2 regions of the Franconibacter daqui genome follow, and region 1 is predicted to be linked to the other one. Evidence: predicted binding sites of a transcription regulator. Region 1 holds the regulator's gene; the other holds the start of a gene.
The links. Region 1 encodes Fur, which represses iron uptake genes when iron is present. Its sites were predicted from a motif close to ATAATAATGAGAACNACTATCAA; they were not measured.
Positions count from the first base shown of each region.

Region 2: a site for Fur is predicted at 7,998-8,020, ahead of exbB (tol-pal system-associated acyl-CoA thioesterase). Genes of this name have one in related genera too.

Region 1 is NZ_BMKJ01000001.1:466,645-478,073, forward strand. It holds gene IEX01_RS02215 (beta-N-acetylhexosaminidase) at 1-499, shown strand, start outside; gene IEX01_RS02220 (helix-turn-helix domain-containing protein) at 555-1,166, opposite strand; gene fur (ferric iron uptake transcriptional regulator) at 1,502-1,948, opposite strand; gene fldA (flavodoxin FldA) at 2,248-2,778, opposite strand; gene ybfE (LexA regulated protein) at 2,934-3,215, opposite strand; gene ybfF (esterase) at 3,345-4,112, opposite strand; gene seqA (replication initiation negative regulator SeqA) at 4,297-4,839, shown strand; gene pgm (phosphoglucomutase (alpha-D-glucose-1,6-bisphosphate-dependent)) at 4,864-6,504, shown strand; gene kdpE (two-component system response regulator KdpE) at 6,556-7,233, opposite strand; gene kdpD (two-component system sensor histidine kinase KdpD) at 7,230-9,914, opposite strand; gene kdpC (potassium-transporting ATPase subunit KdpC) at 9,925-10,497, opposite strand; gene kdpB (potassium-transporting ATPase subunit KdpB) at 10,508-11,429, opposite strand, start outside.
Region 2 is NZ_BMKJ01000002.1:190,481-201,909, forward strand. It holds gene IEX01_RS10225 (YgiQ family radical SAM protein) at 1-432, shown strand, start outside; gene IEX01_RS10230 (DASS family sodium-coupled anion symporter) at 469-1,923, opposite strand; gene IEX01_RS10235 (hypothetical protein) at 2,194-2,580, shown strand; gene dkgA (2,5-didehydrogluconate reductase DkgA) at 2,634-3,461, opposite strand; gene yqhD (alcohol dehydrogenase) at 3,566-4,729, opposite strand; gene IEX01_RS10250 (AraC family transcriptional regulator) at 4,924-5,838, shown strand; gene yghB (DedA family general envelope maintenance protein YghB) at 5,873-6,526, opposite strand; gene metC (cystathionine beta-lyase) at 6,651-7,838, opposite strand; gene exbB (tol-pal system-associated acyl-CoA thioesterase) at 8,082-8,816, shown strand; gene exbD (TonB system transport protein ExbD) at 8,823-9,245, shown strand; gene IEX01_RS10275 (SDR family oxidoreductase) at 9,376-10,272, opposite strand; gene IEX01_RS10280 (SDR family oxidoreductase) at 10,490-11,386, opposite strand.

The DNA.
Region 1 (11,429 bases):
ATCTGACAAGCCCTGGCCGGGTGCGCTGGGCCTTTCCGCTCAGCTCTGGAGCGAAGTCGTTCGTACCGATAAGCAGATGGAGTACATGATCTACCCAAGGCTTATTGTTGTCGCTGAGCGCGCATGGCATCGCGCCGCCTGGGAGCAGGATTATCAGGCGGGTCGCGAGTATAAGGGCCAGGAAACGCAGTGGGTGGATAAAAAAGCCCTCGCCTCAGACTGGGCTCGCTTTGCAAGCCTTATAGGCCACCGGGAGCTGGCGAAACTGGACAAAGCGGGCATCCAGTATCGTTTGCCGGTGCCGGGCGCCAGAGTGGAAAAAGGCATACTGGAAATAAACACCAGCCTGCCGGGGCTGGCGGCAGAATACTCTACGGATAACGGTAAAAACTGGCTACGCTATGACAATAAGGCGCGACCACAGGTTGAGGGCGAAGTACTGATTCGCGCGGTAAGCCCGGATGGTCAACGCTACAGCCGTGTCGATAGCGTTAAATAGTCCCGTAAAAAAAAGCCCGCCTGATGGCGGGCTTTTTTTATCTTTCAGCAAAAGCTTACAGGCTTTCTGGCAGCGTACGCAGCGCGGTTAATTTTCCTTTACTTATTTCTACATAATTATCATGCCGCAACTGCGACAACGTTTTCATCACCATGCTGCGAGAAAGATTGGTTCGCTTAACGATATAATCGGCAACGTTAATCTTATTTCGCATAAATTCATCCATGGCGGCAAGCGTGACCAGATTACCTTTAATCATGAGGTAGCTATTATGCCCAAGCAATAATTCTTCGCGATGGCAGAGTAAGTCGATGTTCCAGGCCAGTACCTTATATAACTGTGGTTGGCACTGATGATTCTCTATTTCACTCAGAAATTTATCAAAAGGAATGAGCTGATAGTGGCACTCAGCATCGGCCTGAATTCTGAAATAATTTTTATTATTAAGATTACGCGCAACGCCCAGAATAGACGGGGCGCTACATTTTTCAATCAGTAATCTGTCACTTTTACGCAATACGGAAAAAAGGCCGCCGCGAATAATGCAAACAAAGCCTTCACGCGTTGGAATAGACGTATTTTTTTCTGCGCGATACCAGTTGCCATAACCATTAAAGATATCGGACAGGCGATAAATTTCGGCAAGGGGTTTCTGAGGTATTACCATAACGGCGACCTTTGTATAAGTATATTATTGGAATAAATAACGAGGGGCTATTCTAATAGAGTTGATTTTTTTACTGCAAGACAGGCCAATGACGTTGTAAGCCTGAATGGGGCGCTTGAGGGGGGTAACTGATTGAATGGTAAAATAATTTACTTTTTCTGAAAATAAAAAGTAAGAAAAAGATAAGATAAAATAAGTTCTTGACCAGTATATTAAAATAGCAAGCATCAAAAAAATGGATTATTAGCGTCGCGCCTGCCTGATAAAGGTGTAAAAAAAGCCGACATACTATGTCGGCTTATTAACAAAAAGCAAAAACGGAACGCTATTTTCGCTTACTTTGTGTCGTGCGCGTGCTCGTTTTCGCGGCAGTCGCCATCGGCACAGTGGCCATAGAGATAGAGGCTATGGTTAGTCAAACGAATGCCATGGCGAGAAGCGATTTCACGCTGACGCGCTTCGATAGAGTCGTCGCTAAACTCGATAACTTTGCCGCAGTCGAGGCAGATCAGGTGGTCATGATGATGCTGTTGAGTCAGTTCGAAAACGGATTTGCCGCCTTCAAAGTTATGACGCGTAACGATACCCGCGTCGTCAAACTGATTCAGCACACGGTAAACGGTCGCGAGACCAATCTCTTCGCCCATGTCAATGAGGCGCTTGTATAAGTCTTCCGCACTGACATGATGGTTTACTGGCTCCTGCAACACTTCAAGGATTTTCAGTCGAGGAAGCGTGACTTTCAGGCCAGCCTTCTTTAATGCGGTGTTATTGTCAGTCATGCGGAATCTGTCCTGTTGCTAAACGGTGTGCTCCGGAGAGCTTAAGATCGGATGCGCTGAAGATGAATGCGACTCATTATAGAACTGACAGGACCAAATGAAAACCGCAAGCGTCCAGCAATAGTGCTTTTCAAAACGTGGCGAGCGCGGCGCTTGCCGTCTCGTTACCCGATAATCCAGAAGGGTATTGTACAGATATGCGGATGAAAGTTAAAAATTTGTAGCAATCATTTTTATCGCTTTTATCTATCAATGAAGCTAAAACGGCGATAAAAAATACATTTATCGCCGTTTCACGATTAGGCGTTAATGATTTCCTGCAGATGCAGCTCTTCAGAAACTTGCTTAACCCATTTTTCGACGCGTTCAGCGGTCAGTTCCGGCTGACGATCTTCATCAATGGCAAGGCCAACGAAGTGATCGTCATCGGCAAGACCTTTAGAGGCTTCAAAGTGATAACCTTCCGTCGGCCAGTGACCCACAATAGTGGCGCCGCGCGGTTCAATAATGTCGCGAATGGTGCCGAGCGCGTCGCAGAAGTATTCCGCGTAGTCTTCCTGATCGCCGCAGCCGAAGAGCGCGACCAGCTTGCCATTGAAGTCAATCTCTTCAAGGGTCGGGAAGAAATCATCCCAGTCGCACTGCGCTTCGCCGTAGTACCAGGTCGGGATGCCAAGCAGCAGGATATCGAAACCTTCCAGATCTTCTTTGCTGCTCTTGGCAATATCGTGCACTTCAGCAACGTCTTTCCCGAGCTGTTTCTGAATAACTTTTGCGATATTTTCGGTGTTGCCGGTGTCGCTGCCGAAAAAAATGCCTACGATTGCCATGAGAAAAATAACCTCTTGAATCCTAATGATATGGTAGTGGCGAAATGCCCACAGATAGGGCAATAATAGCAGAACAGAGAAGAGGGCGGAAACAGCTATCACGGTGGGGTGCACACTCTGACACATTTCCATACAAGAAAAAGGGTTTTAAGGCCTTAGCTATTCAGCGCCTTGAGCTGCGCCAACAAAATTTCTTCAATCAATTCGCTGCGACTCATGTTGCGCGCCTGCGCCAGCTGCGTCAGGGCGTCAACCGCTTCCGCGTTAAGTTTTAACTCTACACGTTTAAGCCCGCGAACTTTGTCGCGCTTGAGCTGGTTCCGTTTGTTGATGCGCAACTGTTCGTCACGCGACAGCGGATTGGTTTTCGGGCGACCCGGGCGACGCTCGTCCGCGAACAGATCTAATGTCGTACGGTCCGTTTGTTCTTTGGCCATGATTTGACTACTGACAGGGGAAACAGGCTGCCGGAGCGGATGCCCGGGTGTCATTCAGCGCGCCATCATACATCAGGGAACGAGGCGCGCCAACGCGTTAGCGGCATGTTAGCGCCAGTCGCCTTGTTTTTAATCAGTTTCCAGGAAGCGACGAATGGCGCGCAATACGGCTTCGGGCTTTTCGGCATGCACCCAGTGCCCGGCGCCGGCAATGACATGCGCTCGCGCCGCAGGGAACTGCTTAAGCAAGGCCTCGCGGTGATTTTCCTGTACGTAAGGCGAAGCGCCGCCAGCGATAAACAGCGAAGGACCATGCCAGGCGGGCACCTCCTGCCAGCCAACAATGTGCTCATACTGCTCCCAGAGCGTCGGCACATTGAAACGCCATTCACCGTCGGCGAAGGATTTCAGCAGAAACTGAACGACGCCTTCTTCAGAGAGGTGCTCGCGCATAATGGCGGCCGCCTGCTGGCGCGTCGCGGCGCCCGCTTCGCTTACCGCGCGAATGGCGGCGAAGATTTCATCGTGACGTCGTACCTGATAGTCGACAGGCGCTATATCAATCGTCACCAGTTTAACGATGCGCTCCGGTATCAGCGCGGTCACCGCCATTGCCGCTTTGCCGCCCATGGAGTGCCCAATAAGCACCACGTTATCAAGCTGGTGGGCATCCAGCGTTTCCACGATATCCTGCGCCATTGCAGGATACGTCATCTCATTGCTACGCGGCGAAAGACCGTGGTTGCGCATATCGACCTGCAGCACATCGCGATCTTTCGCCAGATCGCGAGCCAGCACGCCGAGGTTATCCAGACTGCCAAACAGGCCGTGAATCAAAACGACAGGCGAATTGTTATTCGGTTGTTGCGCAGATTGCATTCGGGTATTCAATTTCATGGCAAAGTTCTTTTTTTGCATCTGAAAGGTTAGGGTATCATGTTGACCATTCTGCCGTCCGGCTGCAAGAAGCCAGTTAATTCCGACTTTTGCCGCCCCTCCAGGTGTGACGCTATCCGCTGTTGGGTTTTACTTCTATAATCCCAACGACTTGTATTCAGAAAAGATATTGCACTGGATTAAGATGAAAACGATTGAAGTTGATGACGAGCTGTATCGCTACATTGCCAGCCACACTCAGCACATTGGCGAAAGCGCGTCCGACATTTTACGGCGCATGCTTAAAGTTGCCGCCGGCTCGCAAGCCGCTTCCGCTCAGGCGAAAGAGAGCGCGCCTGTCAGCGCAGCCGTTGCCGAAAAGCCGGCGAACCCTGCCAAAGACCGCGTTCGCGCTATGCGAGAGCTGCTTTTATCGGACGAATACGCAGAACAGAAGCGAGCGGTCAATCGTTTCATGCTGGTGCTGTCTACACTCTATTCACTGGATGCAAAAGCGTTTGCCGAAGCCACCGAGTCGCTGCATGGCCGCACCCGCGTCTATTTCGCCGGTGACGAGCAAACGCTGCTGCAAAGCGGCAACCAGACCAAGCCCAAACATGTTCCGGGCACGCCATACTGGGTTATTACTAATACGAATACGGGCCGCAAATGCAGCATGATCGAACATATCATGCAGACCATGCAGTTCCCGGCGGAATTAATTGAAAAGGTTTGCGGCACCATCTAACACAAGCGTCAGAAGGATCAGGCCATGGCAATGCATAACCGTGCGGGTCAACCCGCGCAACAAAGTGATTTGATTAACGTCGCGCAGCTTACCGCGCAGTACTACGTATTGAAGCCGGAAGTCGGCAACGTTGAGCACGCGGTGAAGTTCGGTACCTCCGGCCATCGCGGCAGCGCGGGACGTCACAGCTTTAACGAGCCGCACATTCTGGCTATCGCCCAGGCCATTGCCGAAGAGCGCGCTAAAAACGGCATTACCGGCCCGTGCTATGTGGGTAAAGATACCCATGCGCTCTCTGAGCCCGCTTTTATCTCTGTGCTGGAAGTCCTGTCCGCGAACGGCGTCGATATCATCGTGCAGGAAAACAATGGTTACACCCCAACGCCTGCGGTTTCCAACGCTATCCTGGTTCACAACAAAAATGGCGGCGCTCAGGCGGACGGCATTGTCATTACCCCCTCTCACAATCCGCCGGAAGATGGCGGCATCAAATACAATCCGCCGAACGGCGGCCCGGCGGATACTAACGTAACCAAAGTGGTGGAAGATCGCGCAAACGCGCTGTTGGCGAACGGCCTGAGAGAGGTTAAACGCCTGCCGCTTGACGAAGCCTGGGCCAGCGGTCGCATTCAGGAAAAAGACCTGGTGCAGCCGTTTGTCGAAGGATTGGCGGATATCGTCGATATGGCGGCTATCCAGAAAGCGGGCCTGAAGCTCGGCGTTGACCCGCTTGGCGGCTCCGGTATCGAATACTGGAAGCGTATTGCGGAGCACTACAAGCTGGATCTGACCATTGTTAACGATCAGGTCGATCAAACTTTCCGCTTCATGCACCTTGATAAAGATGGCGTTATCCGTATGGACTGCTCCTCTGAGTCTGCGATGGCGGGGCTGCTGGCGCTGCGTGATAAGTTCGATCTGGCCTTTGCCAACGACCCGGATTACGACCGTCACGGTATTGTCACCCCGGCGGGGCTGATGAACCCGAACCACTATCTGGCGGTCGCCATTAACTATCTGTTCCAGCATCGTCCGCAGTGGGGCAACGAGGTGGCTGTCGGTAAAACGCTGGTCTCATCCGCGATGATTGACCGCGTGGTGAACGATCTCGGCCGTAAGCTGGTGGAAGTGCCGGTAGGCTTCAAATGGTTCGTTGATGGCCTTTACGACGGCAGCTTTGGCTTCGGCGGCGAAGAGAGCGCGGGCGCCTCTTTCCTGCGTTTTGACGGCACGCCGTGGTCCACCGATAAAGACGGCATCATCATGTGTCTGCTGGCGGCGGAAATCACCGCCGTCACCGGCAAAAACCCGCAGCAGCATTATGATGAGCTGGCTGAACGCTTCGGCGCGCCGAGCTATAACCGTCTGCAGGCTTCCGCCACGTCCGCGCAAAAAGCGGCGCTTTCTAAGCTGTCGCCGGAAATGGTCAGCGCAAGCCAGCTGGCGGGCGACCCCATCACGGCGCGCCTGACCGCCGCGCCAGGCAACGGCGCTTCCATTGGTGGGCTGAAAGTGATGACTGACAACGGCTGGTTCGCCGCGCGTCCGTCAGGCACGGAAGACGCGTACAAAATCTATTGTGAAAGCTTCCTCGGCGCGGAACACCGTAAGCAGATTGAGAAAGAAGCGGTGGAGATCGTCAGCGAAGTGTTGAAAAACGCCTGATGGGTTGAATATAAAAAGGGAGCGCTTGTCGCTCCCTTTTTTATGTCGGCGTTACAGCATAAAGCGGTAGCCAATCCCCGTTTCTGTCAGCAGATGGCGCGGACGCGCCGGATCGCTTTCCAGTTTCTGGCGCAGGTGGCCCATATAGATGCGCAAATAGTGGCTATGCTCCACGGCGTTCGGCCCCCAGACCTGGCTTAAAAGCTGCCGCTGCGTCAGCACCTTGCCGTGATTATTCAGCAGCACCGCCAGCAGGCGAAACTCGATGGGCGTCAGGTGAATTTCTTCTTCGCCGCGCAGAATGCGCCGTGTAGCGAGATCGACATGAATATCGGAAAAGTGATAAGCCGGATCGTCCGGGGTTGAGCTGCCATGACGACGCAGCGCCACGCGCAGGCGCGCCTGCAGCTCGCCGATGCCGAAGGGTTTGCTCAGATAATCATCCGCCCCGGCATCCAGCGCGGCGATTTTATCTTCCTCTTCGCTGCGTGCTGACAGTACTATCACCGGGCGCTGGCTCCACTGGCGAAAATCGCGGATAAAATCCAGCCCGTCGCCGTCGGGCAAGCCAAGATCGAGTATGACCAGATCCGGTTTGCGGGTCGCGGCCTCAATCAGCCCGCGCTGCAACGTTTCCGCTTCATGAACGCGCAAGCCTTCGCTTTCCAGCGCGGCGCGCAGAAAGCGGCGGATCTCTTTCTCATCTTCGACAATCAGTACGCTAATCACATGTCCTCGTGAATATCCAGCTCAGGGGGGCGCTGCTGGGGCAGCACGATGTGGAAGCTTGCGCCGCCTTCAGGGCGGTTTTTAGCGTAAATGATGCCGCCGTGCACCTCAACTATAGCCTGACAAATAGCGAGACCGAGCCCGACGCCGGGAATGGCGGATTCTTTGTTGCCGCGCGCAAATTTCGCGAAAATCGCCGCTTCCTGACCCGGTGGGATCCCCGGCCCGCTGTCCCAGACTTCCAGCTCCAGTTGCTCGTCCCGACGGCTGGCCCGTACGCCGATGCGCGCCGCCGAGCCCGCATACTTCACGGCGTTTTCCAGCAAATTAATCAGCACGCGCTCAAGCAAGGCGCCGTCGACGTAAATCAACATCAGCGGGTCCGGCAGCGCGAGTTCAATATGCCGCCCGCCAAGGCCTGGCTCCAGCATTTTCAGCGCGCTGCCGACCACTTCCTCAAGCGTCAACCACTCTTTGCGCAGATTAAAGCCGCCGGACTGAATGCGCGCCATATCCAGCAAGTTATTCACCAGCCGCGTGGTGTTCAGCACATGCTGGCGAATAGCGCTGGCCTGCAGGGCATGTTTTGAGCCTTCGGAGGCGAGGTCGAGCGTCAGGATCTCCGCCTGGCCGAAAAGTACGGTAAGCGGCGTGCGTAAATCATGAGAAAGGGCCGCCAGCAGCGAGTTACGCAGTTGCTCATGCTCGCTCGCCATACGCGCCTGCTCCTCGCTTTTAGTCAGCCACAGCCGCTCAAGCGCGCTGGCGATAAGCAGGGTGAAGGTCTCCAGCAAACGCTGCTGCTCGGGGATCATCAACTGGCGCAGGCTTGAAGGTTCGACAATCAGCAGGCCGTGGGTTTTGTGCGCGGTGCGCAGCGGCAGGATCTGATACGGCACGCCGGGCAGCGTGTCGGTGCCGGCGCCCGCTGGCTGACCATTATCGAAACTCCAGCGGGCGATGGCCTCATCCCATGCGCTGATGCTGGCGGTATCGACAGGTGGCAGCAATTTACCGTGCTCATCGGGCAGCAGCATCAGGCTGCGGGCATGAAACGTGGAGTCGATAAAGCGCTCGCTGGTCACGGCGATATCCTGCGCCGAACGGCCCACCGCCAGCGCTTTCGACATTTCATAAAGATGGCGCGTGCGCTGCTCCCGATAACGCGCTATTCGCGCCTGGTAGCGTACGCCCGCGGTCAGGTTGCCGATAACCAGCCCGACGGTGAGCATCACCGCAAAGGTGAGCAGATACTGCACATCGGAGACCGCCAGCGTGCCGCGCGGGGCGATGAAAAAGAGATCGAAGCTGATGACGTTAATCACCGTCGCCAGTACGGACGGCCAGCGCCCGTAAAAGAGGGCGACCATGACCACGCCCAGCAGATAGACCATCACCAGGTTGGCGGCGTCAAAGGCCAAAAGCCACTGATTCGCCACCAGCGTGATTAAGGCGCAAAGCAGCAGTGCGACGAGGCAGCCGCGAATTTGTATGCGCCACTTTTCTGTAAAGGGGCGCGCGTCCGGGGCCTTAGGCGCGCTGGCGAGAGGCTTGTCATCAAGCGCGACGATAAGCAAGTCGAGGTCCGGCGCATGGCGCGCCAGCCGTTCGGCGAAGGTTTCGCGGTTCCACCAGCGGCGGCGATTGCGCCTGCCGATGATAATTTTGCCAAGGTTATGTTCCCGCGCGTAGCGCAGCAGCGCTTTCTCTTCCTCCGCTTCCGCGAGCGTGGCGGTTTCCGCGCCCAGCTCCTGGGCAAGGCGCAGCGCGCTTAAGATGGCGCGACGGGATTTTTCCGGCAGGCGATGCAGCCGCGGCGTTTCCACATAGACGGCGTGCCAGGCGCTGCCGAGCTTAGCGGCAAGGCGTGCGGCGGTGCGCACCAGCTTCTCATTGCCGCTGCCGTGGCCGATGCAAAGCAAAATAGCGTCGCGCGTATGCCAGACCTTTTCCAGCCCCTGGTTATCGCGCCAGACGCGCATCTGCTCGTCCACCCGATCGGCGGTGCGCCGCAGCGCCAGTTCGCGCAGCGCGATCAGATTGCCTTTGCGAAAGAAGTGCTCAATGGCGCGCTCCGCCTGGCCTGCAATGTAAACTTTGCCTTCATGCAGACGCTGGCGCAGGTCATCGGGAGGAAGGTCCACCAGCACCACTTCGTCGGCGGCGTCAAAGAAAGGATCGGGCACCGTTTCGCGCACCTGAATGCCCGTTACTCCGCCCACCACGTCGTTCAGGCTTTCCAGATGCTGCACATTAACGGTGGTGAAAACGTCGATACCGGCGTTGAGCAACTCATCCACATCCTGCCAGCGCTTGGGGTGACGGGAGCCCGGCGCGTTGCTGTGCGCCAGTTCGTCCATCAGGATCAACGCCGGGCGGCGCGCCAGCGCGGCGTCGAGATCAAACTCCTGCACGGTGCGGCTGCGGTGCTGGATACGCTTGAGGGGCTGGATAGCCAGCCCCTCAAGGAGGGCCGCCGTTTCCTGGCGGCCATGGGTTTCCACTACGCCCACCAGGATGTCCAGCCCCTGCTGGCGCAGGCGCTGGGCTTCCTGGAGCATGGCGTAGGTTTTGCCTACGCCCGCGCAGGCGCCGAAGAAGATTTTGAGTTTGCCCCGCGTTCTGTCGCTCGCCTGGCTTAACAGGCGATCCGGGTCCGGACGCGTCGGTTCTTCGGTCATATCCCTTCCTTTATTTTTGCAGCGCATCCAGCGCGAGGTTGAGCTGCACCACATTCACTACCGGCTGGCCGATAAAACCCGGCATTGGCGTTTGCGTATTTTGCGCCACCAGTTGCGCTAATTGTTCAACGGAAAGCTGGCGGGCGCGGGCGACGCGCGGGATCTGCCAGGCGGCGGCCTGCGGCGAAATACCATAATCCAGGCCGCTTGCGGAGGCGGTCACCAGCTCTACCGGCACCGTAGGCGTCGCCTGCGGGTTAGCGGCGCGTAATGCCGCCACTCGCTCCTGCACCTGTTTATCGAGTTCCGGATTGCTGCCCGCGAGGTTGCTGCCGCCGGACGCCATGGGATTATACGGCGCTTCGGCAGTGGCAGAGGGGCGGCCCTGGAAATATTTCGCTTCGCTAAACGCCTGACCGATAAGCCGCGAGCCGCGGATTTCTCCCGCTTGCTCGATGAGCGAGCCCTTCGCCTGCGCGTTAAACCACCACTGCCCGAGGGCGGTAGTCACGAGCGGATAGAGGCCGCCGGTAATCAGCGTCAGCAACAGCAGCAGCATAATGGCGGGACGTAACATCGTCATAACTATTTCCTCAGACTAAACCAAAAAGGGTGAGCAGCAGATCGATGGCCTTGATGCCGATAAAGGGCACGACCAACCCGCCCAGCCCGTATATCCACAGGTTGCGGCGCAGCATGGCGGCAGCGCTCAGCGGTTTGTAGCTCACGCCCTTCAGCGCCAGCGGGATAAGAAAAATAATGATCAGCGCGTTGAAAATGACCGCGCTCAGGATTGCCGAGGCGGGGGAGTGCAGATGCATCACGTTCAGCGCGTTAAGCTGCGGATACGTGGCGGCAAACGCCGCCGGAATAATGGCGAAATATTTCGCTACGTCGTTGGCGATGCTGAACGTGGTGAGCGAGCCGCGCGTCATCAGCATCTGCTTGCCGATATGCACCACCTCAATAAGTTTGGTGGGGTTGGAATCGAGGTCCACCATGTTGCCCGCCTCCTTCGCCGCCTGGGTGCCGGAGTTCATCGCCACCGCCACATCCGCCTGCGCCAGCGCGGGGGCGTCATTGGTGCCGTCGCCGGTCATCGCCACCAGCCTACCTTCCGCCTGATACTGACGGATAAGCGCGAGCTTCGCTTCCGGCGTCGCTTCCGAGAGAAAATCATCCACGCCCGCCTCGGCGGCGATAGCGGCGGCGGTGAGGCGGTTATCGCCAGTGATCATCACCGTTTTGATGCCCATTTTGCGCAGCTGTGCGAAACGCTCTTTAATGCCGCCTTTTACGATATCTTTAAGCGCAATCACCCCGAGCACGTTCGCCCCTTCGGCCACCACCAGCGGTGTGCTGCCCTGGCGGGCAATCTCTTCTACCAGCGTATCCACCTGCGACGGAAAGTGGCCGCCGTTGGCCTCGACGTGACGGCGAATGGCGTCAACTGACCCTTTGCGAATCATCCTGTCGCCGACGTTAATGCCGCTCATGCGCGTCTGGGCGGTGAAG
Region 2 (11,429 bases), on a different contig from region 1:
GTGAACCTGGCGCTGTGGCTCAAGCAGCGCCGTTTCCGTCTCGATCAGGTGCAGAACTTCTATCCTTCGCCGCTCGCCAACTCCACCACCATGTATTACACCGGCAAGAACCCGCTCGGGAAAATTGGCTACAAGAGCGAAGAGGTGGTGGTGCCGCGGGGCGACCGCCAGCGCCGTCTGCATAAAGCGCTGCTGCGTTATCACGATCCGGCCAACTGGCCGCTTATCCGCGAAGCGCTGGAGGCGATGGGCAAGAAGCACTTAATCGGTTCACGCCGCGACTGCCTGGTGCCCGCGCCTACGCTTGATGAAATGCGCGAAGCGAAGCGCCAGAACCGCAACACCCGGCCTGCGCTGACGAAGCACACGCCGATGGCTATCCAGCGCCAGAAGCCGGCGGTGAAGAAAGCGCGCCGCGATAAAACGCAGTAATAAAAAAACCCCGCTCCGGCGGGGTTTTTTGTGGGGTTAATACAGCCCGAGCAGCTTCCACCAGGCAAGGCCGAGCGTCAGGAAAATCGCCTGGTTAACGAGGCTGATGATAAATCCGGTGCGCCACCAGACGCCGGTCGGCACATAGCCCGCGCCAAACAGGATCGGGCCGCGGGCGTGGGTGTACTGGGTAAGCGAGCAGTAAAGGCTGCTGGTGAAGGCGAGCATCAACGCCATCGGCGCCGGCGGGATGTTAAGGTTCAGCCCCACTCCGAGGAACACCGCATACAGCGCGGCGATTTGCGCGTTGCCGCTGGCGAAAAAGTAGTGCGTATAGAAATAGGCGGCGTTCAGCAACAGCAACACCAGCACCCAACTGGTGCCGTGCATCATGTGACCGATGCTGTCGCCAATCAGGTTGCCAAACCAGCTGGTGAAGCCGAGCTTTTTCAGCTGGTTCGCCATCATCAGCAGCGCGGCGAACCAGATAAGCGTATCCCACGCGCCTTTCTCGCTTTTCACATCCTCCCAGCTCAGCACCCCTGAGAGCAGCAACACCGACAGCCCGACAAACGACGCCGTGGTCGGGTCCACGCCGAGCTGTTCGCCAAAGATCCAGAGCACCAGCAGCACGACGACGGTGGCGAGCATCAGCCATTCGCCGCGGGCCATCGGCCCCATCTGCGCCAGCTCATCCCGGGCGATGCGGGGCGCGTCCGGCGTATGTTTGATTTCCGGGCGGGTGATCCAGTAAACCAGCAGCGGCACCAGAATCAGCGACGCCAGGCAGGGCAGGAGCGCGGCAAAAAACCAGCCGCCCCAGCTTATCGTCACGCCCGCATTGGCGGCGAGCTTCACCGCCAGCAGGTTGCCGGTGTAGCCGGTCATAAACAGTGCGGCGGTGACGTCGTTCACATTGCCGATGCAGGTGATAAGAAAGGTGCCGATTTTTTTACGCGACTCATCCTCCGGGCGGGAGTCGAAGCTGCGCGCCAGCGAGTCGGCGATAGGGTAAATCACGCCGCCGCAGCGCGCCGTGTTGCTTGGCATGGCAGGCGAGAGGATGAGATCGGCGAAGGCGAGGCCATAGGCCAGACCCAGCGTGCGCTTGCCGAGCAGGCGAATCATTTGCAGGGCGATGCGCCGCCCGAGGCCGGTTTTGATAAAGCCGCGGGCAATCATAAACGCCACTACGATAAGCCAGATAAGCGAGCTGTTCAGGTCGCTTAGCGCCGTGGCGATGGCGTCGCTGGCTTTGCTGTCGCCTGCGGCATAGGTCAGCGCGAACACGGTTATGCCGATAATGCCGACGGCGCCTATCGGCAGCACTTTAGCGACAATGGCGGCGATGGTGCCGACAAAAATAATGGCTGAGCGCCAGGCCGGCGCGGTAAGCCCTTGCGGCGGCGTGATTTGCCAGAGCGCCGCCACGCAGAGCGTAATCATGATTAACGGCAGCCAGCGTACGCCAGCCGGTGATGAGTGAGCCACAATCGTACCCCTATTCATGCAAGTTATTGGAAAGTGCTTAAAAATTCATTTCTTGAATAAGTCATTGTTTAATCAAGCTTTTTCTATTTTGCGCCGCATCGCTTTCCAAATGCACATTTATTTTATGGTTTAAGAAAGTGGCTATTGAACGGGGGGAAGGATTAACCGGTTGTTATTGCTCTGCTTGCAGGTTTAAGCCTTTTTTACGATGGTTAAAATTTCGCCAGCTTATAGAAATAGAGATATGTTGAACGGTTCCGGGCGAAATAAATGTACCTTTCATGGTGGTTAATCGCGCCGCTGCTGCTGGCGGTGGTGGTGCTCTTTAAAATGGTCTCCCGGCTCTCGCGGGAGGTAGATAAGCTGGAAGGGGAGCTGGAAGAGAGCAAAGGAAAAGTCGAACTCTTCCGGCAGTACGCCCATCGCTTCAAGCTGGTTAACCTGAAAATGGCGGCGGGACTTTCGCAAATCAGAACGCTTTCCCACAACATGGCGGGCGGCGACGAGGCGGAAAAGGCGCGGCTGCTGGCGGAAATTGATGAGGCGTTGAAAAGGGCGACCGAAGAGGAGCCCTTTGTAGACAGGCAGACGCTGAGCGCGCCTGCGCAAGAGGCGCCAACGGAACGAAAGCTTCAGCCTCAACAGGCGAGCAATTAACAGAAAAATAAAAAGCGCCGCCCGCGCATAACGGGCAGCGCTTTTTGCTGCGCTTAACCGCCGAACTGATCCGGGTCCGGCCCCAGCCGTGTGCCTTTATCCAGCTTCGCAATTTCGCCCAGTTCATCTTTATCGAGGCGGAAATCCCAGACGTTAAAGTTTTCCACGATGCGCGCTGGCGTGACCGATTTCGGGATAACCACCAGCCCGCTGTCGAGATGCCAACGGATAACGATCTGCGCCGGGGTTTTGCCATATTTATCCGCCAGTTCACGGATAATTTTCTGATCAAACACCCCCTGGCCGCCCTGCGCCAGCGGGCTCCAGGACTCGGTCTGGATCTTATGGGTAGCGTTCCAGGCATGGAGCTGGCGCTGTTGCAGCAGCGGGTGCAGCTCAATCTGGTTGATAACCGGCGTTACGCCAGTCTCGTCAATGATGCGCTGCAGGTGATTTACCTGAAAATTACAGACGCCGATGCTTTTCGCCAGCCCCTGTTTTTGCAGCTCAATCATCCCCTGCCAGGCTTCCACATAGTGATCGATGGCGGGAACGGGCCAGTGCATCAGATAGAGATCCACATAGTCGAGCTGGAGTTTTTCCAGGCTCTCCTGCAGGGCCTCGTGAGGACGCTGCTGATCGTCATTCCACAGCTTGGTGGTAACGAAGATCTCTTCGCGCGGCACGCCTGCGCTTTTTAACGCTTTACCGACGCCTTCTTCGTTTTTATAGGCCGCTGCGGTATCAATGGAGCGATACCCCACTTCCAGCGCCTTGTGGATTGCGTTCACCACTTCTTCGTTGCCCGCTTTCCACACACCGAGGCCGAGCTGAGGCATGATAGTGCCGTCATGCAGCTTGATTACGGTCGGATTTGCCATGCATGTCTCCTTCTGAGCTAGCACGCCGGGGAAGCCCCGGCGAAAGTCACGTGAGATTAAGTCTGGACGAAATAGTCAAAAACGAAAGGCCGATGGCGAAAAGCTTAACGCGCCGCTTCGTAAATACGACGGCTGACCTCAAGCGTAATATCCTTGTGCTCGCCAAGCTGCGTCATGCCGTGCTCTTCAAGCTTGGCAAGCAGCGCCGGAATGGTGCTGCCGTCAAGGTCCCAGGCGGACAGGCGGGTCGGCGTGCCCATTTGTTCGAAGAAGTGACGCGTCGCGTCGATGGCGGCGTCGATGCGCGCCTCTTCGCCGCCTTCTCGGATGTTCCAGACGCGTTCGGCGTACTGCAACAGCTTCTCGCGCTTCTGCTCGCGTTTTTCGTTCAGCAGCGCAGGCAGCACGATTGCGAGCGTCTGGGCGTGGTCGAGGCCATGCATGGCGGTCAGCTCATGGCCGAGCATATGGGTCGCCCAGTCCTGCGGCACGCCTGCGCCAATCAGGCCGTTCAGCGCCATGGTCGCCGCCCACATCACGTTGGCGCGCACGTCATAATTTTCCGGCTCTTTAAGCGCTTTCGGGCCTTCTTCAATCAGGGTCAGCAGTAGCCCTTCGGCGAAGCGATCCTGCACCTTCGCATTAACCGGGTAGGTCAGGTACTGCTCGATGGTGTGAACAAACGCGTCCACCACGCCGTTCGCCACCTGGCGCGGCGGCAGGGTATAGGTGTAAACCGGGTCGAGAATCGCGAAGACCGGCTGCACAAAAGGCGATTTAAACGCCTGCTTGTCGCCTGTGGCGCGACGGGAGATAACCGCCCCCTGGTTAGATTCGGAGCCGGTGGCGGGCAGCGTCAGCACGGAGCCCATCGGCACAGCGGCGTTGATATCGCGGCCATAAGTTTGCAGGATATGCCACGGGTCGAGCTCCGCCGGATAGCGGGCCGCCGCCGCGATAAACTTGGTGCCGTCCAGCACGGAGCCACCGCCGACCGCCAGCAGAAACGTCACGTTTTCTTTACGCACTATGTCCACCGCTTTCATCAGCGTTTCATAGGTCGGGTTCGGCTCGATGCCGCCGAATTCCAGCACGTCAACGCCCGCCAGCGCCTGGTAAACCTGGTCCAGCACGCCGGTCTTTTTCACACTGCCGCCGCCCCAGGTAATCAGCACGCGGCTGTCTGCCGGGATCTGCGCGGGCAGGTCGGCGATGGCGTTTTTACCAAACAAAATACGGGTGGGCGTATGGAGATTAAAATTATTCATTAGCAGATACCCTCTTAACAGGTAAAGAAGTGGCGGCAAGGCGCAGCCTGATGACGGTTATTGTCCGCCCCGGCGGGCCGCGCGCTCAATGCTCATTTCTGCCTTTGTCTTGCCTGTTCCTCCTGGGCTCTGGAGAAAACGGCGATTTTTACGCACACTGTCAGCGCTGAAAAAGAGAAGCGGAGCAGCGCGAAATGAATCGTCAGGCAATCTGCCAGCAACTGGCGGAGAAAATTAAACTATTGAAATTTAAAGATGCTATTCCGGATGGTCTGGCTTCAGAGGTGCGTTTACTCTATGGCACTGAGCCGCATCCGCGCACGCCGGTGATGTATCAGCCGGGCGTCATATTTCTCTTTTCCGGCCACAAAACGGGTTATCTCAATAACCGCGTTTTCCGCTACGACGCTAACGAGTACCTGCTGCTGACGGTGCCGCTGCCTTTTGAATGCGAAACCTTCGCCACGCCGCAGGCGCCGCTTGCCGGGCTGCGCATTAACGTTGATCTTTTACAGCTGCAGGAGCTGGTGATGGAGATTGGCGAGGATGAGCGTTTTCGTCCGGCTTCGTCGTCCAGCGGCATTAATTCCGCCACCCTTTCTGACGAAATCCTCTGTGCGGCTGAACGGCTGCTGGATGTGCTTGAACATCCGCTCGACGCCCGCATTCTCGGCAAACAGATTATTCGCGAAATCCTCTACCACGTGCTGATGGGGCCGCGCGGCGGCGCGCTGCTGGCGCTGATAAGCCGCCAGACGCACTTTAGCCTGATAAGCCGCGTGCTCCGGCGCATTGAATCGCAGTACACCGAAACGCTTTCGGTCGATCAGCTGGCGGCGGAGGCGAACATGAGCGTGTCAGCGTTTCATCATAACTTCAAAGCGGTAACCAGCACGTCGCCGTTGCAGTACATCAAAACCTTCCGGCTTCATAAGGCGCGAATGCTGATGCTGCACGACGGCATGAAGGCGAGCGCGGCGGCGCTGCGGGTCGGATATGAAAGCGCCTCCCAGTTCAGCCGGGAGTTTAAGCGCTACTTCGGCGTAACGCCGGGGGAGGATATTGCACGGATGCGGCTGTCGCCGGGGCTGGAGCTGCCGCCCCGTTAAGCAGTGCCCCGCGCGGTGAGGCGGGGCGGGAACATCAGGCGGCGCGTTTCTTCAGCACCACTATCACGGCGCTGAGCAGGCCGACGACCAGCAGCACGATGGGCAGCACCATCAGGAACGTCATCACTTCGTCTTCATGGCGCTTCACGAAAGGGATCATGCTCAGCGCATAGCCGAGGCTCGTTACCACACCGACCCACAGCAGAGCGCTCAGCCAGTTGAAAAGCTGAAAACGGCGGTTAGAAAGGCCGGAGATGCCCGCCATGGTGGGCAGCAGCGTGCGCACAAACGCGAGAAAGCGGCCAATCAACAGCGCCAGCAGGCCATGGCGGTCGAACATGCAGGTGGCCCGCTGATGATATTTTTGCGGCAACTGCGCAAGCCACCCTTTCACCAGCCGCGTATTGCCCAGCCAGCGCCCCTGCACATAGCTTAGCCAGCAGCCGAGGCTGGCGGCGGAGGTGAGGATAATCATGGTGGGGACAAAATCCATCACGCCTTTGGCTATCATCGCGCCCGCCAGCAGCAGCAGGCTGTCACCCGGCAGGAAAGAGGCCGGCAGCAGGCCATTTTCCAGAAACAAGGTCGCAAACATCACGAACCAGACAACGCCGACAATATGCGGGTCCGCCAGCGCGGCAAAATCGTGTTGCCAGAGCGCAGCGATAATATTTTGTATAACAGCCATGAATAATCCTGTGGAACAGCCTGTGTCGTCTTATTGTACTCGCAAACGCCCGCAACATCTTGATGCAGGCGTATTAAACGCCGGAAATTCCGTCAGCCTGGGTGTCCACATTGATTGAGAAATGTTATGCAATACGCTGGAAACCGGCTTCCAGATCGGCGATGAGATCGTCGACGTTTTCCAGACCTATATGCACCCGCACCAGCGTGCCGGTGAAATCCACGCCGCCTGCGGGGCGGAGCGCGGCTATCTCTTCCGGCTGGTTGGCTAGAATAAGCGATTCATAGCCTCCCCAGGAATAGGCCATGCTGAAATAGTGGAAATTGTCGAGGTAGCTCGCAAATTCCGTCTCGTTCAGGCGCTTTTTAAGAATGAATGAGAAGAGGCCGCTGCTGCCGGTAAAGTCCCGCTTCCAGAACTCATGGCCTTTGCTGCCCGGCAGCGCCGGATGATTCACGCGCGCCACCTGCGGATGCTGCGAGAGCCATTCGGCAATTTTCAGACTGCTTTCCTCATGCTGGCGCAGACGCACGCCAAGGGTACGCAGGCCGCGGCTGGTCATATAAGCGGTATCGGCATCCAGCATCTGGCCCATCAGGTAGGCGTTTTCACGAAGCTGCGGCCAGCAGCGCTCATTAGCCACCGCGGTGCCCACCATGCCGTCGGAGTGGCCAATCAGATACTTGGTGCCCGCCTGAATGGAGATATCAACGCCGAAGTCGAGCGCGCGGAAAAGAATGCCGGCAGCCCAGGTGTTGTCGATCATGATGATGGCTTGCGGCGCGACGCGACGCACCGCCTCAACAATCGCAGGGACATCATGCACTTCCATGGTGATGGAGCCGGGCGATTCCAGAAACACCACGCGGGTGTTGGGCTGAATAAGCGTGGCGATATCCGCGCCAATCAGCGGGTCGAACCAGCTGGTGGCGACGCCAAGCTTGCCGAGGATTTTGGTGCAAAAATCCTGAGTGGGCTCGTAGGCGCTATTGGTCAGCAGCACGTGGTCGCCTTGCTCGACAAACGCGAGAAGCGTATTGGCGACAGCCGCCGCGCCGCAGGGAAACAGCGCGCACCCCGCGCCGCCTTCCAGTTCGCACATCGCTTCTTGCAGAGAGAAGTGGGTGAGGGTGCCGCGACGACCATAGAATAGCTCGCCCTTAGCGCGGTTCGCCGCAGCGTGCTTCTTGGCTTCCACGCTCTCAAAAACCAGCGACGAGGCGCGCTGGATAACGCTGTTTACCGATCCCTGCGTGTAACGCTTACCGCGCCCGGCGTTTATCAGCGTCGTCTCGATGTGCTTTTCTGTCATGTGGCTTACCCTGTTTATACGTCTGGATGTCTAAACATACGTTACCACGGTTCATCGCCGCTGTTTCGTCCGACAGTAAAAAAAGCGGAAAAATCACCATCGGGCCTGCTTTACTGCGTGAGCGCAAAGAAATTTTCCCTTCGCCAGGGCATTCTGTAAATACTAATGAGAACTACTATCAATTCGACGTCGTTTTGGTATTATTACGACAGTTTTGGTGTTTTTTCGTCCTGGAGATGAAGAGTGGGAAATAATTTGATGCAGACGGACCTTTCCGTCTGGGGGATGTATCATCACGCCGATATCGTGGTAAAGATTGTCATGATCGGCCTGATTCTGGCGTCAGTGGTTACCTGGGCTATTTTCTTCAGCAAAAGCGCAGAGCTGCTGAGCCAAAAGCGCCGCCTCAAGCGCGAGCAGCAGCAACTGGCTGCCGCCCGCTCCCTGAACGACGCCTCAGAAATGGCGGCCTCCTTCCACAAAAAAAGCCTCAGCCAGCAGCTGATTAACGAAGCGCAAAACGAGCTGGAGCTTTCCGCAGGCAGTGAAGATAACGAAGGCATTAAAGAGCGTACCGGTTTTCGCCTGGAGCGCCGCGTGGCGGCCGTTGGGCGTCACATGGGCCGCGGCAACGGTTATCTTGCAACCATCGGCGCGATTTCGCCGTTTATCGGCCTGTTCGGCACCGTGTGGGGCATTATGAACAGCTTTATCGGTATCGCCCAGTCGCAGACCACCAACCTCGCCGTTGTGGCGCCAGGTATCGCCGAAGCGCTGCTCGCCACGGCGATTGGTCTTGTCGCCGCTATTCCGGCGGTGGTCATTTACAACATCTTCGCCCGCATGATCGGCAGCTATAAAGCTACCCTCGGCGACGTCGCCGCGCAGGTGCTGCTGCTGCAAAGCCGCGACCTGGACTTAGGCGCCAGTTCACAGGCTCATCCGGTGCGTCCGGCTCAGAAACTGCGCGTAGGTTAATGCCCCATGGCGATGCGTCTTAACGAAAACCTCGACGATAACGGCGAAATGCACGAAATCAACGTCACGCCGTTTATCGACGTGATGCTGGTGCTGCTGATTATCTTCATGGTAGCCGCGCCGCTTGCCACGGTGGATGTGAAGGTGAACCTGCCCGCCTCCACCAGTCAGCCGCAGCCGCGCCCTGAAAAACCGGTTTATCTGTCAGTAAAAGCGGATAAGACCATGTATCTCGGCAACGATCAGGTGACGAAAGACACCATGATTACTGCGCTGAACGCGGCCACCGCCGGCAAGAAAGATACCACCGTCTTTTTCCGCGCGGATAAAACCGTGGATTACGAAACGATGATGAACGTGATGGATACGCTGCATCAGGCGGGATATCTGAAGATTGGCCTGGTAGGCCAGGAAGTCACGAAGAAGTAATCGTGTGAAAAATGAAAAGGCGCGGCGAATGTCGCGCTTTTTTTATGGGCGCTTTTGGCGGTGGGGTTTGAGCGCGGACAGCGTTATCTGGTGGGTGGCGCTGCGCCTGCCGCCATGTTCGTGATATCGCTTAGCCGCAATGATAACCGCCCGTCACGCCGTGCACTTCAGCGGTCACGTAGCTTGATTCCTGGCTTGCCAGATAAACATAAACCGGCGCCACTTCCGCAGGCTGGCCGGCGCGCTTCATCGGCGTCGGCTGGCCGAAGCTGGGTATCACCTCCTGAGTCTGCCCGCCAGTCACCTGCAACACCGTCCAGATGGGGCCGGGCGCGACAATGTTCACGCGAATGCCTTTCTCCGCCACCTGCTTCGCCAGCCCGCGGCTGTAATTCATGATAGCCGCCTTGGTCGAGGCGTAATCCAGCAGGTTGGGGTTCGGCTGGTAGGCTTCAATAGAAGAGGTGGTGATAATGCTGGCGCCCGGTTTCAGGTGCGGGATCGCCTCCTGGGTTATCCAGAACAGGGCGAAAACGTTAGTGGCGTAGGTGCGCTGGAACTGCTCGCTGGTCAGGTCCGCAATACGGGTGACGGCGGTCTGCTTGCCTGCCACCAGCGCCATAATATCAAGCCCGCCCAGTTCCTGAACCGCGCGCTGCACCAGCTCGCGGGCAAACGCTTCCTCACAGATATCGCCGGGGATCAGTATCGCCCTGCGGCCTGCTTGCTCAATCAGCGCTTTGACCTGGTCGGCATCTTCCTGCTCTTCAGGCAGATAGTTTATCGCCACGTCCGCCCCTTCCCGGGCGAAGGCGATGGCGGCGGCGCGCCCGATGCCGGAATCGCCCCCGGTCACCAGCGCTTTACGGCCCGTTAATCTTTCCCGCCCCACATAGGTTTTCTCGCCGCAGTCCGGCACGGGACTCATTTTGGATTGCAGGCCCGGCGGGGGCTGCTCCTGGTTCGGATAGTCGCCGTTGAAGTATTGCGTGGCGGGATCCTGAATCTGCGTCTGGTCATTAGGCATACGGTGTCTCCACTTCTCCGAGTTTAAAAACGTCCTCTTAAGGGTAGTGTGTTATTCTGAGGTAGATAGCATTGGTGGGTTATTATTATTTAGGTGTCGCTTAAGCCAGACGTTTATTCTAAGGAGGATTTTGCGGCGCGTTAATGAAAAAAGGGGCCTGCCGCCCCCTTTATGTTGAACCGTTACCCGGCTGCAGGGCAGCGCGGGTTTTCAGGTGTTAGCTCAGGTGCTCGCCACCGGTTACGCCGTGCACTTCGGCGGTCACGTAGCTTGATTCCTGGCTTGCCAGATAAACATAAATCGGCGCCAGTTCCGCAGGCTGACCGGCGCGCTTCATCGGCGTCTGCTGGCCGAACTGCGGGATTTTCTCCTGCGGCTGACCGCCGCAAATTTGCAGCGGCGTCCAGATGGGGCCCGGCGCCACGATGTTCACGCGAATGCCTTTTTCCGCCACTTGCTTCGCAAGGCCGCGGCTGTAGTTCAGAATAGCCGCCTTAGTGGAGGCGTAATCGAGCAGGTGCGGGCTTGGCTGGTAAGCCTGAATGGAGGAGGTGGTGATAATGCTGGCGCCCGGTTTCAGGTGCGGGATAGCCTCCTGGGTAATCCAGAACAGCGCGAAAACGTTGGTCGCGTAAGTTTTCTGGAACTGCTCGCTGGTCAGCTCGGAAATCTGCTCGACAGCGGTTTGCTTACCGGCGACCAGCGCCAGAATGTCCAGCCCGCCCAGTTCCTGAATGGCGCGACGCACCAGATCGCGGGCAAACTGTTCATCGGTTAAATCGCCCGGGATCAACACCGCCTTACGACCGGCTTCCTCAATCAGCTTTTTCACCGCTTCAGCATCTTCCTGCTCGGCAGGCAGATAGTTGATGACCACATCCGCGCCTTCACGCGCGTAGGCGATGGCGGCGGCGCGTCCGATACCTGAATCACCGCCAGTAACCAGGGCCTTGCGACCTTTAAGGCGTCCGCTTCCGACGTAACTCTGCTCACCGCAATCCGGCACCGGATCCATTTTTGCCTGCACGCCCGGCGCGGGCTGCGTTTGTTTAGGATATTCGCCGGTGAAGAACTGGGTGGTAGGGTCCTGAATTTTCGTCTGATCGTTTGCCATTAGATCGCTCCTCTGTTTAAAAGACACCTCTTAAGGGTAGTGT